2 regions of the Pseudomonas palmensis genome follow, and region 1 is predicted to be linked to the other one. Evidence: riboswitches for the same ligand, from Rfam matches in the RefSeq annotation. Region 1 holds a riboswitch; the other holds the start of a gene.
What was found. A riboswitch is a leader RNA that binds a small molecule or an ion and turns the genes downstream of it on or off. The one in region 1 is predicted to bind thiamine pyrophosphate.

Region 1 (6,892 bases):
AGCCGGCCTTGCCGGCGAAGCTGTTTCAGGGCCTTTCGAAATTGGCTTGCGCCGCCTTGGCCAGGTCCGGCGGCAGGAAGTCCTTGTCCGGGTTGTAGTCGGGCTTGAGGTAGCGACCCAGGTCATTCAGGTCTTGCGGGCTCAAGGTCCCGGCGGCCTGCTTCAGGCGCAGGTTGTCGAGGATGTAGTCATACCGGGTGTTGTTGTAGTCGCGCACCGAGGTGTACAGCTGGCGCTGTGCATCCAGCACGTCGACGATGTTGCGCGTACCCACCTGGTAACCGATTTCGGTCGCTTCCAGCGCACTCTGGTTGGAAATGATCGACTGCTTGCGCGCCTGCACCTGCTCCACGTCGGTGTTCACCGCGCGGTGCAGGTTGCGGGTGTTTTCCACCACCTGGCGACGCAGGCTCTCGCGCTGCTGTTCGCTCTGGCTCAGGCGCTGGTACGCCTCGCGCACCTGCGAGCTGGTCAGCCCGCCACTGTAGATCGGGATGTTCAGCTGCAGGCCGATGCTGGTCTGCTCCACGTCGCCGCGGTAGTTCTGGCCCGTCAGGTTGGGGTTGCTGAAGCCCAGGCTGTCGTTGTCACCCTTCTGGTAGCGCGCCACCGCGTCCACCGTCGGCGCGTGCCCGGCCTTGCGCTGGCGCAGGGTTTCCTCGGCCGCGTTGACCGCGTAGTTGGTGGCCTGCAGGTTCAGGTTCTGCTTTGCGGCGGTTTCTACCCAGGCCTTGGCGTCATTGGGCGTGGGTACCTGCACCGGCAGGGTGTGCACGATGCCCTGCACCGAGTTGTAGTCGCGGTTGGTCAGGGTCACCAGTGCCTCGAAGGCGTCGTCCACCTGGCGCTGCGCGACGATGCGGTTGGCGCGTGCGGTGTCGTAGCTGGCCTGGGACTGCAGCACGTCGGTCTTGTCCGACAGGCCTACATCGAAGCGCTCGTTGCTCTGGTCGAGCTGGCGCTTGAACGCGGCTTCTTCGGCCTTGGTCGAAGCCAGGGTGTCCTGGGCGCGCAGCACGGCGAAGTAGTTCTCGGCACTTTGCAGAATCAGGTTCTGTTCGGTGGCCGACAGCTCCAGCGCCGCCTGTTCGTTCACCGCTTCGGCTGCCTGCAACTGGAACCAGCGGTCGGCGCGGAAGATCGGCTGGGCCAGGGTGGCCTGCCAGGAGTTGCCGCTGCGGTTGGCGGTGATCGAGGGGTGATCGATCTTCGTACGGCTGTTCATCATCTCGGCGCCGGCCGAGAGGTTGGGCAGCAGGCCGGCACGGGCCTGGGGCACCACTTCCTTGCGGGCGCCGTAGTCGGCGCGGGCAGCGGCCAGGTCGGCGTTGTTGTTCACCGCTTCCTGATACACGCTGACCAGATCGGTGCGTACCGACAGGGGCGGTTCTGCTGCCCAGGCCATTCCGTTGGTAGCACACGACACGGCGAGGGCCAGTGAAAGTTTGCGCAGCATAGGGCAGTCCTTGAACGGTTGAGTATTTCTGAACCGATGAGTGTAGTTGCGCAGGCATTTTGCAACAATCCGCTATTTGCGCCTTTTATCATGCTTGTGCTTGGACTGTTGGCGTTTCGCGTCGCACCGGTCTATGCTGGGCGCGTTCTTGTCGGGGTGCCTTGCGTTGAGGCTGAGATCGGATAATTCCGGATCCCGTTGAACCTGATCAGGTTAGCGCCTGCGTAGGGAACAAGATTGCTCGTCTCCCGCGAGCCCTCTTGTGTCGGCTGCGGGATTGTCATTTCAGCTTTTTGGCTGGTGTGGCATCTTCCGTTTTCGGCACAGCACCAGCCCTGGTGCGCCCGTGCCTTTCAGGTTCACTCCGACTGCCAACCCGTCTGGAGAGCCTGTGATGAGCCAAAAACAAAAATACCCCGCGCACCTGAGTGAATCGGCCAAGGTCGACGAGCAGTCCGTGCAGCCGTTCACCCGTTCGCGCAAGATCTACGTGCAGGGCTCGCGCCCCGATATCCAGGTGCCGATGCGCGAAATCAGCCTGGACGACACCCCCACCGATTTCGGCGGCGAAGCCAACGCGCCGGTGCTGGTGTACGACACCTCCGGCCCCTACACCGATCCTACCGTGCAGATCGACGTGCGCAAGGGCCTGGGCGATGTGCGCTCGGCCTGGATCGACGCGCGCGGCGACACCGAGCGCCTGGCCGGGCTGTCCTCCAGTTTCGGCCAGATGCGCCTGAACGACGTGGAACTGACCAAGCTGCGCTTTGCCCACGTGCGCAACCCGCGCCGGGCCAAGGCCGGCGCCAACGTCAGCCAGATGCACTACGCGCGCCAGGGCATCATCACCGCCGAGATGGAGTACGTGGCCATCCGCGAGAACATGAAGCTGCAGGAGGCCCGCGCCGCCGGCCTGCTCGACCAGCAGCACGCCGGGCACAGCTTCGGCGCAAGCATCCCCAAGGAGATCACCGCCGAATTCGTGCGCGAGGAAGTCGCTCGCGGCCGCGCGATCATTCCGGCCAACATCAACCATGTGGAGCTGGAGCCGATGATCATCGGCCGCAATTTCCTGGTGAAGGTCAACGGCAACATCGGCAACAGCGCGCTGGGCTCCTCCATCGAGGAAGAAGTGGCCAAGCTGACCTGGGGCATCCGCTGGGGCTCGGACACGGTAATGGACCTGTCCACCGGCAAGCACATCCATGAAACCCGCGAGTGGATCATCCGCAACTCGCCGGTGCCGATCGGTACGGTGCCGATCTACCAGGCACTGGAGAAGGTCAACGGCGTGGCCGAGGACCTGACCTGGGAGCTGTTTCGCGACACCCTGATCGAACAGGCCGAGCAGGGCGTGGACTACTTCACCATCCATGCCGGCGTGCTGCTGCGCTACGTGCCGCTGACCGCCAAGCGCGTGACCGGCATCGTCAGCCGCGGCGGCTCGATCATGGCCAAGTGGTGCCTGGCGCATCACAAGGAAAACTTCCTCTACACCCATTTCGACGAAATCTGCGAAATCATGAAGGCCTACGACGTCAGCTTCTCGCTGGGCGACGGCCTGCGTCCGGGCTCGATCGCCGACGCCAACGACGCGGCGCAGTTCGGCGAGCTGGAGACCCTGGGCGAGCTGACCAAGATCGCCTGGAAGCATGACGTGCAGTGCATGATCGAAGGCCCCGGCCACGTGCCGATGCAGTTGATCAAGGAGAACATGGACAAGCAGCTCGAGTGCTGCGACGAGGCGCCGTTCTACACCCTGGGCCCGCTGACCACCGACATCGCGCCGGGGTACGACCACATCACCTCGGGCATCGGTGCGGCGATGATCGGCTGGTTCGGTTGCGCGATGCTTTGCTACGTGACGCCCAAGGAGCACCTGGGGCTGCCGAACAAGGACGACGTCAAGACCGGCATCATCACCTACAAGATCGCCGCGCACGCGGCGGACCTGGCCAAGGGGCACCCGGGCGCGCAGATCCGCGACAACGCCTTGAGCAAGGCGCGGTTCGAGTTCCGCTGGGAAGACCAGTTCAACCTGGGCCTGGACCCGGACACCGCACGCTCGTTCCACGACGAGACCCTGCCCAAGGATTCGGCCAAGGTCGCGCACTTCTGCTCGATGTGCGGGCCGAAGTTCTGCTCGATGAAGATCACCCAGGAAGTGCGTGAATACGCCGCCAACCAGCCGGTCGAGGTGGCGGTAGAAGAGGGCATGCGCGAGCAGGCCGAGCGGTTCCGCCAGGAAGGCAGCCAGTTGTACCAGAAGGTCTGAAAGCATCGCGGGTCAAGCCCGCTCCCACAGGTATGCCGCTGCCCTAGAGATCAGCGATACCCCGTGGGAGCGGGCTTGACCCGCGAAAGGGCCTTCCATCCAACCCACATTTCCTGCCGAGTCTTCATCGTGAGCACACCCAGCCACTACTCCCCCGATTCCCCCATTCCCGACAGCCAGCGCGTCTTCGGCGCGCGGGACCTGTTCTCCCTGTGGTTCTCCCTCGGCATCGGCCTGATGGTGCTGCAGACCGGCGCCTTGCTCGGCCCCGGCCTGGGCCTGTCCGGAGCGCTGCTGGCCATCACCCTCGGCACGCTGGTCGGCGTTCTGCTGCTGGCCGCCGCCGGCGTCATCGGCAGCGACACCGGCCTGTCGGCCATGGGCACCCTGCGCCTGAGCCTGGGCCGCCACGGCGTGGCGCTGCCGGCCATTCTCAACCTGCTGCAACTGGTTGGCTGGGGCGCGTTCGAAATCATCGTGATGCGCGACGCCGCCAGCCTGCTGGGTGCGCGGGCCTTCGGCGCCGACAGCCTGTGGGTCAGCCCGCTGCTGTGGGCACTGTGCTTCGGCGCCCTGGCCACCGCGCTGGCGGTGGCCGGCCCGCTGACCTTCGTGCGCCGCATTTTGCGCAAATGGGGCATCTGGCTGCTGCTGGGCGCCTGCCTGTGGCTGACCTGGAACCTGTTCGCCAAGGCCGACCTGGCTGCCCTGTGGGCGCGCGCCGGGGACGGCTCGATGTCGCTGGGGGTGGGCTTTGACATCGCCATCGCCATGCCGCTGTCGTGGCTGCCGCTGATTGCCGACTACTCGCGCTTCGGCAGGCATTCGGGGCAGGTGTTCGTGGGTACCGCACTGGGCTACTTCATCGGCAACCTGTGGATGATGAGCCTGGGGGTGGCCTACATCCTGGCCTTCGCCACCGATGGCGAAGCCAGCACCCTGCTGCTGGCGCTGGCCGGCGCAGGCTTTGGCATCCCGCTGTTGCTGGTGCTGCTCGACGAGTCGGAAAAGGCCTTTGCCGACATCCACTCGGCGGCGGTGTCCAGCAGCCTGCTGTCAGGCGTGAAGGTCGAGCACCTGGCACTGGTGATCGGCGTGGTGTGCACCCTGATCGCCTGCTTCGCGCCGCTGGGCCAGTACGAGAACTTCCTGCTGCTGATCGGCTCGGTGTTCGCGCCGCTGTTCGGTGTGGTGCTGAGCGACCACTACGTGCTGCGCCGGCGTCGCCTGCCGGGTGTGGTCGACGGCCTGCACTACGGGGCGCTGGTGGCGTGGGCCTGTGGCGTGGCGACCTACCATGTGCTGGCGCATTACGCCGCAGACGTTGGCGCCACCCTGCCAGCCTTGCTGCTGGCAGGGGCGCTGCATCTTTTGCTGGGCTTCAACCGCGGCCGGGAAACAGCTCGGGCCTGATCACGCCGTTCAGGCGCGGGTAGGGGATCTTGAGCTCGATGTGGCCCATGGAGTACGGGGCGATGGCATACACCTCGTACTTCACCACCACCGCGCCGTAGGTCAGGGCGACGTGCGGTGACTTCTGGAACGGCCAGTTCTTCACGAACTCGGCGTCCTTGTCCATGCCGGTGCTGATCAGCCAGCCCTTGTGGGCCTCTTCGACGGTCTTCCAGAAGGTCGCCTCCTGGCCCGGCACCAGCATGTCCTGCAGGGTCAGCACCTTGTCCTGCTGGCGCGAATAGTTGATGAAGCCGCGCCCCGGCATGCCGTGCGCGCCGCCGGTGTCCAGGTAGCTGGACAACTCGATGATCACCAAGCCGTCATGCTGCTCGCGTACCTTGGCCTGCAGGTAGCTGCTGTTGCGGCTCTGGGCCGATTGCAGGTAGCTGTCCTCGTAGGACTTGAGCGAGGCCGGCAACGGTGCGCCCTCGCCATCGCTGGTGAGCTTGAGCAGGCTGCGCTCGACGATCGCATCGAGCTTGGGGTTGGTGGGGAAGTGCACCGTGTCGATGTTCACCAGCGGGCAGTCGGCTGCGGTGCAGCCCGGCTTGATGTGCTCCCACCTGTCGCGCTTGACCTCGAGCGGCACGCGCATGTTGGGCTGGAACAGGCTCTGGCAGGCGCCCAGGGTCAAGGCCAGGGCGGTCACGCAGGCTAATTTCGCAAGTGACATGATGATCCTTGTAGTGCAACGGTAATCGGGCTTGGACCGTCGGCAATGCCGTCGGTTCGCCACTAAGCTGACAAGAAAGGCTGCGCCTATCCTCGCAGCCCGCACGATTGTTTTAAAGGGGTGAAACCGCGCAGTGTGCAGGTTAGGATGGCGCGACGTGGTAATGGGGTAACGAGGTATCCATGACAGACAAGCCAAAGGCCATGCCGACCGACGTACAGATCGTGCGGCGCGAAAACTGCTTCAAGGGCTTTTACCGGCTCGACCGGCTGCACCTGCGCCACGAGCTGTTTGCCGGCGGCATGGGCCGCGAGATCAGCCGTGAGCTGTTCGTGCGCCACGACGCAGTGTGCGTGCTGCCCTACGATCCGCAGCGTGACGAAGTGGTGCTGATCGAGCAGTTTCGTGTCGGCGCCATGGGCAAGGTCGACAACCCCTGGCTGGTGGAACTGGTCGCCGGTCTGATCGACAAGGACGAACAGCCCGAGGAGGTTGCGCACCGCGAGGCGCAGGAGGAAGCTGGGCTGACATTCAGTGCGCTGTGGCCGATGACCAAGTACTTTCCGTCGCCCGGCGGCAGCGATGAATTCGTGCACCTGTACCTGGGGCGTTGCCACAGCGACGGCGCGGGCGGCCTGCACGGGCTGGAAGAAGAGGGCGAAGACATTCGCGTGAAGGCCTGGGCGTTCGAGGATGCGTTGCAGGCCGTGCGCGATGGGCGCATTGCCAATGCCGCGAGCATCATTGCCCTGCAATGGCTGGCGTTGAACCGTGATGAAGTCAGGGGGCTGTGGTCGTGAATCTGTTGCGCGAGCGCTACCGGGTCGATCTGGTCGGCTTGCAGGCTGCCTGCGAGGCCAACTATGCGCGCCTGATGCGCCTGTTGCCCGACATGCGCACCACCCAGAGCTCGCGCCGCATCGGCATGACCCAGGGTGACCAGATGCTCGGCGTGCTGGTGCTCGACGTGGTGCTGGCCTGCCCTTACACCACCACCCTGCGCGTGCGCCAGGAGCACAGCCTGCCGTGGCTG
Region 2 (6,892 bases), 2.2 Mb from region 1:
TGAAATCCACCTGCTCCTCCTTGCCCGGCTTCCAGGTCAGCACCACCTCGCGCTGGGCCGCGAGCCGGGCACGGTCACTGGCAATGGCCTGCTGCAGCGAAGCGGCCTGTTCGCCGATCACCTGGAACATCGTCTTGAGCATCACGTAGTTGCCCAGCACCTGGGTCTGGTACGGGTGCAGTGCATGCTGCTCGATCAGAATCGACGGCACGTTGCGGATATCGCCGTACTGGTTGGAGAAGCGCGCCAGGTCGGTGCGGTACGGGTAGTAGCCCTGGGTCGGGTCCTGGTTGTCGTTCATGCTGATGCACTCGTGCACCACATGCCCCTCGCCCTCCAGCGCCTGGTACACCGGCGCACGCATCACCGTGTCCATCCACGCGCTGCTGGCCGGCGACCAGCCATTGCCGTTATGGCAATACGAGCTGTCGTAGGGGTACATCGCGCCATCGGTGGAGTGGGTGTCGGCGAAGAAGCTCAGCTCGTAGGTGTTGAACACCCAGGCCACGTTGCGGATCTCGGCGCTGTCGAGCTTGGTGAAATCGCGGTTCAGGTTGAGGTTGCGCCCGTTCACGCGCCAGCCACTCTGGCGGGGGCCGTTCTGGTTGATTCGGCCATAGGCGCTGCGGCGGATATCGCCGTCCACGTTGACACTGGGGATGAACAGGATGTTGACCTTCTGCAGCAGGCCGGCCAGCGGCTTGCTGCCGGTGGTCATGTCGCGCAGCAGCATGAACATCGCGTCCTTGCCGTTGGACTCGCCGGGGTGGATACCGGCCTCGATAAAGAGCGTCGGCTTGCCGGAACGCTTGAGCGCGGCGGGTGACTTGTCGGCCTCCAGCGAGGCCACCACCAGCAGCATCGGGTGGCCCTCGGCGCTTTTCTCCGGCAGCTCGCTGAGCACGATGGCGCCATTGGCGGCGGATACCAGTTGCTGAAGGTAATCGCGGGTTTGCGCGTAGGTGCTGGTGTCGGCAAAGCCGGTGGCTTCGGCGACGGTGATCAGGGGGTTGCCGGCGGGCGCGATATAGCGGGTGCTGGTGAGGGTCTGCTCGAACATTGCCGGCAGAATGCGTTGCTTGGCGGCCTCGGGGTAGTCGCTGTCATCGATATAGGCCGGGGCGCCGGGCAAGGCCGCAAGGGCGGGCAGGCTGCCGAGCAGCAGCAAGGTGGCCAGCAGGGGCTGCGGGTGCAGGTAGTTCATGATGGGTCCTTATCATGCGTAAGCAGGCAACCTTAGCTGATAAGGGGCAATGTCACCGCGATGGGATGCCGGCGAAGCGCCGCGCGAGCGGCGCTCGGTGCCAGGAGCGCCGTTGCGCCACGCCGTTCTACCGCGCCGCCAACCCCATCTGCCAGAAATCCGCCTCCAGCCGCGACGCCTGGGCAAAGATCGCCACCAGCTCGGTGAAGCGCTGCTCGGTCATGCTGCGCGCCGCCAGCTCGTCCAGGTGCAGGCGCGCTGCAGCAGCCACGCCCTGATACCCCTCCCCGGCATACTCGCCAATCCACTCGCGGTACGGATGATCACCCAGCGCCGCCACCCCGTCGGGGCTCAGCGCCCGGCCGATCTCGGCGTAGCCGATCACACAGGGCGACAGCGCCACATGCAGGTCCAGCAAGTCGCCCGCCGCGCCGCAATCGAGCACGAAGCGCGTATAGGCCACGGTGGCCTGGTGCTCCGGCGCGGCCTCGATGTCAGCCTTGGACAAGCCCCAGCGCGCGCACAGGCGTACATGCAGGTCGGTCTCGTCCAGAATCGCCGCAAGCCCCGCCTGGGCGGCACGGATGTCCGAAGGCCGGCGGCTCTTGTACGCGGCCAGCGCCCAGGCCCGCGCGAACTGGATCAGGAACAGGTAATCCTGCACCAGGTAGGTACGAAACGCCGTTTCGGGCAAGCTGCCCTGGCCCATCTGGCGCACGAAGCTGTGGTCCACGTAACTGGCCCACTCGGTCGGTGCAGCAGCTTTCAAACGGTCGAAAATATCCATCGTTCACTCCCCCTGTGGGTACACGGCATCGAAAAACTCAAGCTCCAGCGCCACGGCACGCAAGAAGAAATCGGTGCTCAGCGCCTCTTCCTGGGGGCCCACACGGTCGAGTTCGGCGCCCAGGAACGCGACGAAGTCGGCGAAGGCCGGGTTGTCGTGCAAGGTGATCCACTCGGCGTGCACGAAGTTTTCCGGCAGCGGCCTGGGCGCCTTGAGCGCCCAGTCCAGGTACAGGCCCTCGGCCACGTTGAGCACCGCCAGCACTGCCGCATAGGATCGGGTGGCCGCCGCCTGGCGCATGATCGCCTTGAAGCCGGCCGTGGGCTGTGTGTCGGCCGGCGCGGTGCGTTGCGCCTCGCTCACGCCCAGTGCCTCAAAGGCGCGCAGGAAATAGGTGTTTTCATCGCTGGCGATCATGCCGGCGAAACGCGCCAGGCGCAGGCGCGCATCGAAGGTGTCGGCGGTGGCAATGGCCGCGCCGAGCAGGGTCAGGAAGCTGTCGATGAAGCGATGGTCCTGCACCAGGTAACGCACCATCACCGGGTCCGGCAGGCTGCCGTCGCACAGCTGGGTGACGAAACGGTGGCCGACGGCGGCCGACCAGGTGGGTTCGCTTTGTTTGCGCAGGTGTTCGGTGAAACGTGGGGCAGTCATGTAGCGGCCTCGCAGTGAGACCGGCAAAGAAGGCAGGCGCTAGATCCCATCCCTTCGCCGGCATGATCCGGATCAGGTTCGAAGGGTCACCGCGCTGCAGATGCCAGCGGTTTCTCAGCCCGTTGCCGGGGCTCCCCTTGGTGCGCACACTGTATACAGCGATGTGGGCAATGTGCAATGCGCAGGCACCGCATCGATGCCATCGCGGGTCAAGCCCGCTCCCACAGGAGCTGGCGCCGTCCTTGTGGGAGCGGGCTTGACCCGCGATAGGCATTCACACCGAAACCGGTTTCAACATCCCCCGCTCGACAATGAACCCGATCACCGCCTGCAAACCCTGCCCCGTCTTCAGGTTGCTGAACGTCCACGGCCGCTCGGGCCGCATGCGCCGGGTGTCCTTTTCCATGACCTCCAGCGACGCACCCACATAGGGCGCCAGGTCGATCTTGTTGATCACCAGAAAATCCGACTTGGTGATCCCCGGCCCGCCCTTGCGCGGGATCTTCTCGCCCTCGGCCACGTCGATCACGTAGATCGTCAGGTCGGCCAGCTCCGGGCTGAAGGTGGCACTCAGGTTGTCACCGCCACTCTCGACGAAGATCACTTCCAGGTTGCCGAACTTGCGCGCCAGATCCTCCACCGCCGCCAGGTTCATCGAGGCATCTTCACGGATCGCGGTATGCGGGCAGCCGCCGGTCTCCACGCCGACGATGCGCTCGGGTTCGAGCGCGCCGGCTTCGGTAAGGATGCGCTGGTCTTCCTTGGTGTAGATGTCGTTGGTGACCACGGCGATCTGGTAGTCATCGCGCATGGCCTTGCACAGCGCTTCGAGCAGCGCGGTCTTGCCGGAACCGACCGGGCCGCCGACACCGACGCGCAAGGGTTGCTGGTAGCTTTGCATGGCAGTTTCCTCAGGATCGGAACAATCGGGTGTATTGGGTTTCATGGCGGGCAGAGGCAATCGCCAGCAACGGCAGGCCGCCGCCCAGGTGTTCATCAGGTACGTCCAGCGCCCACTCCAGTACCGCAGGCAGCTCCTCGCACAACTCGCGCAGCAGGGTCTGGGCTGCCTGCTGACCGAACGGCACCAGCTTGACCCCGGCCATCACCGCCCCTTCCAGCCAGGCAAAGCCATGCCCCAGGGCCAGCTCACGCAGCGGGATCTGCCAGTGCACGGCCAGCCAGGCCATGCCGCCCAGCTGGCTCAGCTCGACGCTGCTGCGCCAGGCCGGCGCCTGACACAGCTGCCAGCCATCGAGCAGGCGCGCCAGGGCCTTGCCACGCTGGCGTTCCTCCAGGCGCAGCTCGGCGGTTTCGCGGTTGGCCAGCAAAAAGCTGCTCCAGTGGGCGAACGCATCGGCATCTTGCGCGCGGCACGCGCTGTACAGCCGTTGCAGCAGCGGCCAGTCGAGGTGGCCGAGGGTGTCGTGCAACTGCTCGCGCTGCCAGGCGCCAAAGCCGTCGGCCCCCGTCACCCAGCCCGCCTCCACCGCCCACTCCAGCCCCTGGGAATAGGTGAAGCCCCCCACCGGCAGGTTGGCGCTGACCAGTTGCAGCAGGCGCAGCAACTGCAGGTTGGCGCTCATCAGCCGGCCAGCACCAGGGCGGCACCGGCCAGCAGGCCGCCGCCACAGGCCTTCTGCAGCCCAGGGTGACGGCGCAACAGGCGCCCGGCGCCATAGCCTGCCAGCAGCAACAGGCCGCTGACCGCGACAAAGCCTGCGCTGAACACCCAGAACGCGCCCGGGCTGGCTTCGACGCCGTGGGCCCAGCCGTGAAACAGCGCGAACACCGGCATGACCAGCGCCAGCAGCACCTGGCGGCTGGGCAGCAGCAGCGCCGCGGCGGCCACCAGCAGCGAGCCGATGATCATGCTCTCCATGCCGATCACGCCCCCGAACAGATGGCCCATCAGCGCGCCGCCGAACATCGCCGCCAGCGTGGCCAGCGGCAGCGCCAGGGTGCGCCCGGTCAGGGCGGCCAGCACCCCGGTGCCCAGCAGCATCAGCAGGTGGTCAAGCCCGGTGAGCGGGTGCAGCAACCCGTCCTGCAGGGGGTTGCTGTCGTGGCCGGGGTGGGCGAACGCAGGGACGGCGATCAGCAGCAAGGCAAACGCGAGGGTCTTTTTCATCGTGCAACTCCATGTCGAAATCAGTGGGCGTGGCCAGGCACGCGAACAAAGGGGTGATCGTTGTGGCTGTGGCTGTGCGGCGCGCTCTGGTAGGCGCCGGCCTCGGGCTCGAACGGCGCCTGCTCCACCGTCACCTCAAGGCCGAAGCCACGCACCATGTCGTCCAGCACATGGTCGTGCTGGTACCGCACGAAATCGCGCTCGATCTGCAACGGCACATGCCGATTGCCCAGGTGATAGGCGGCGCGGGCCAGCGCCAGCGGGTCGGCGCAGCGCACCGTCGAAACCTGCTCCGGCGCCGCCAGCACGCGAATCACCTCACGCCCCTGGGCGTCGGCCAGCAGCTCGCCGCCGCGAATCAGCTGGCCGCGTTCGAGCATCAGCCCGGCCTCGCGCCCGTCATCCAGGGTGATGCGCACGCGGCTCTTGATGCGCGTATCCAGGCTCAGGGTGGCAGTGGCGCCGATGTGTGCGGCCTGGTTCAGGCGTTGCGTCAACAGGATCATGCTCGCTCCTCAAAACAGAAAATAACGCTGCGCCATCGGCAGCACGCTGGCCGGTTCGCACACCAGCAGCTCGCCGTCGGCGCGTACCTCATAGGTTTGTGAATCCACTTCGATGGTGGGCATCAGCCCGTTGTGCAGCATGTCGGCCTTGCGCACCGTGCGACAGCCCCGGGCCACGCCGATCAGGCTGCGCAGGCGCAGTTCATGGTGAACGCCACGCTCCACCGCGGCCTGGGACAGGAACGTCATGCGCGTGGCGTTGCGCGCCTGGCCCAGGGCGCCGAACATCGGCCGGTAGTGCACCGGCTGCGGCGTGGGGATCGAGCCGTTGATGTCGCCCATCGGCGCCATCACGATCATCCCGCCCTTGAGCACCAGTGCGGGCTTGACCCCGAAGAACGCCGGCGACCACAGCACCAGGTCGGCCAGCTTGCCGGCCTCCAGCGAACCGACTTCATGGGCGATGCCATGGGTCAGCGCCGGGTTGATGGTGTACTTGGCGATGTAGCGCTTGACCCGGAAGTTGTCGCTGCGCGCGGTGTCAGGCGCCAACGGGCCGCGGCGCAGTTTCATCTGGTGCGCCACCTGCCAGGTGCGCAGCACCACCTCGCCCACCCGGCCCATGGCCTGGGAGTCTGACGAGGTCATCGAGAACGCGCCGATGTCGTGCAGGATGTCTTCGGCGGCAATCGTCTCGCGGCGGATGCGCGACTCGGCGAAGGCCACGTCCTCGGGGATGCTGGTGTCCAGGTGGTGGCACACCATCAGCATGTCCAGGTGCTCGTCCACGGTGTTGACGGTGTACGGCAGGGTCGGGTTGGTGGAGGACGGCAGCACGTTGGCGTAGCCCGCCGCACGGATGATGTCCGGCGCATGCCCGCCGCCCGCGCCTTCGGTATGGAAGGTGTGGATGGTGCGGTCGCCGATGGCGGCCAGGGTGTCTTCGATGCAGCCGCTCTCGTTGAGGGTGTCGCTGTGCAGCGCCACCTGCACGTCCATCGCCTCGGCCACGCCCAGGCAACAATCGATGGCCGCCGGGGTCGAGCCCCAGTCTTCGTGCAGCTTGAGCCCCACCGCCCCGGCCTCGATCTGCTCGCGCAGGGCCTGGGGTTGCGAGGCATTGCCCTTGCCCAGCAGGCCGATGTTGATCGGCAGTTCGTCGGCGGCCTGGAGCATGCGCGCCAGGTACCAGGTGCCCGAGGTGCAGGTGGTGGCATTGGTGCCGGTGGCCGGCCCGGTGCCGCCGCCGATGAAGGTGGTGATGCCCGACACCAGCGCCTCGTCGACCTGCTGCGGGCAGATGAAGTGAATGTGCGAGTCGATGCCGCCGGCGGTGACGATCTTGCCCTCGGCGGCGATCACCTCGGTGCCCGGCCCCACCGCCAGGGTCACGCCGGGCTGCACGTCGGGGTTGCCGGCCTTGCCGATGCCGAAGATGCGCCCGTTCTTCACGCCGATATCGGCCTTGACGATGCCCCAGTGGTCGATGATCAGGGCGTTGGTCAGCACCAGGTCCATGGCCTCGGCGGCCAGCATCTGGCCCTGGCCCATGCCGTCGCGGATCACCTTGCCGCCGCCGAACTTGACCTCTTCACCGTAGACCGTGAAGT

Region 2: it holds a riboswitch for thiamine pyrophosphate, as region 1 does, so the genes downstream of both, ACPRTJ_RS24680 (TenA family protein) here and thiC (phosphomethylpyrimidine synthase ThiC) in region 1, are expected to answer to the same signal.

What each region holds. Positions count from the first base shown of each region.
Region 1 covers NZ_CP187958.1:1,731,211-1,738,102, reverse strand. Annotated here, with positions in the region: gene ACPRTJ_RS07910 (TolC family outer membrane protein) at 26-1,456, opposite strand; TPP riboswitch at 1,599-1,704, shown strand; gene thiC (phosphomethylpyrimidine synthase ThiC) at 1,851-3,731, shown strand; gene cytX (putative hydroxymethylpyrimidine transporter CytX) at 3,861-5,144, shown strand; gene ACPRTJ_RS07895 (RsiV family protein) at 5,113-5,859, opposite strand; gene ACPRTJ_RS07890 (NUDIX domain-containing protein) at 6,042-6,659, shown strand; gene ACPRTJ_RS07885 (DUF1249 domain-containing protein) at 6,650-6,892, shown strand, end outside.
Region 2 covers NZ_CP187958.1:5,349,947-5,356,838, forward strand. Annotated here, with positions in the region: gene ACPRTJ_RS24670 (M14 family metallopeptidase) at 1-1,204, opposite strand, end outside; gene ACPRTJ_RS24675 (TenA family protein) at 1,332-1,991, opposite strand; gene ACPRTJ_RS24680 (TenA family protein) at 1,995-2,645, opposite strand; TPP riboswitch at 2,678-2,793, opposite strand; gene ureG (urease accessory protein UreG) at 2,920-3,546, opposite strand; gene ACPRTJ_RS24690 (urease accessory protein UreF) at 3,557-4,231, opposite strand; gene ACPRTJ_RS24695 (HupE/UreJ family protein) at 4,231-4,776, opposite strand; gene ureE (urease accessory protein UreE) at 4,797-5,282, opposite strand; gene ureC (urease subunit alpha) at 5,292-6,892, opposite strand, start outside.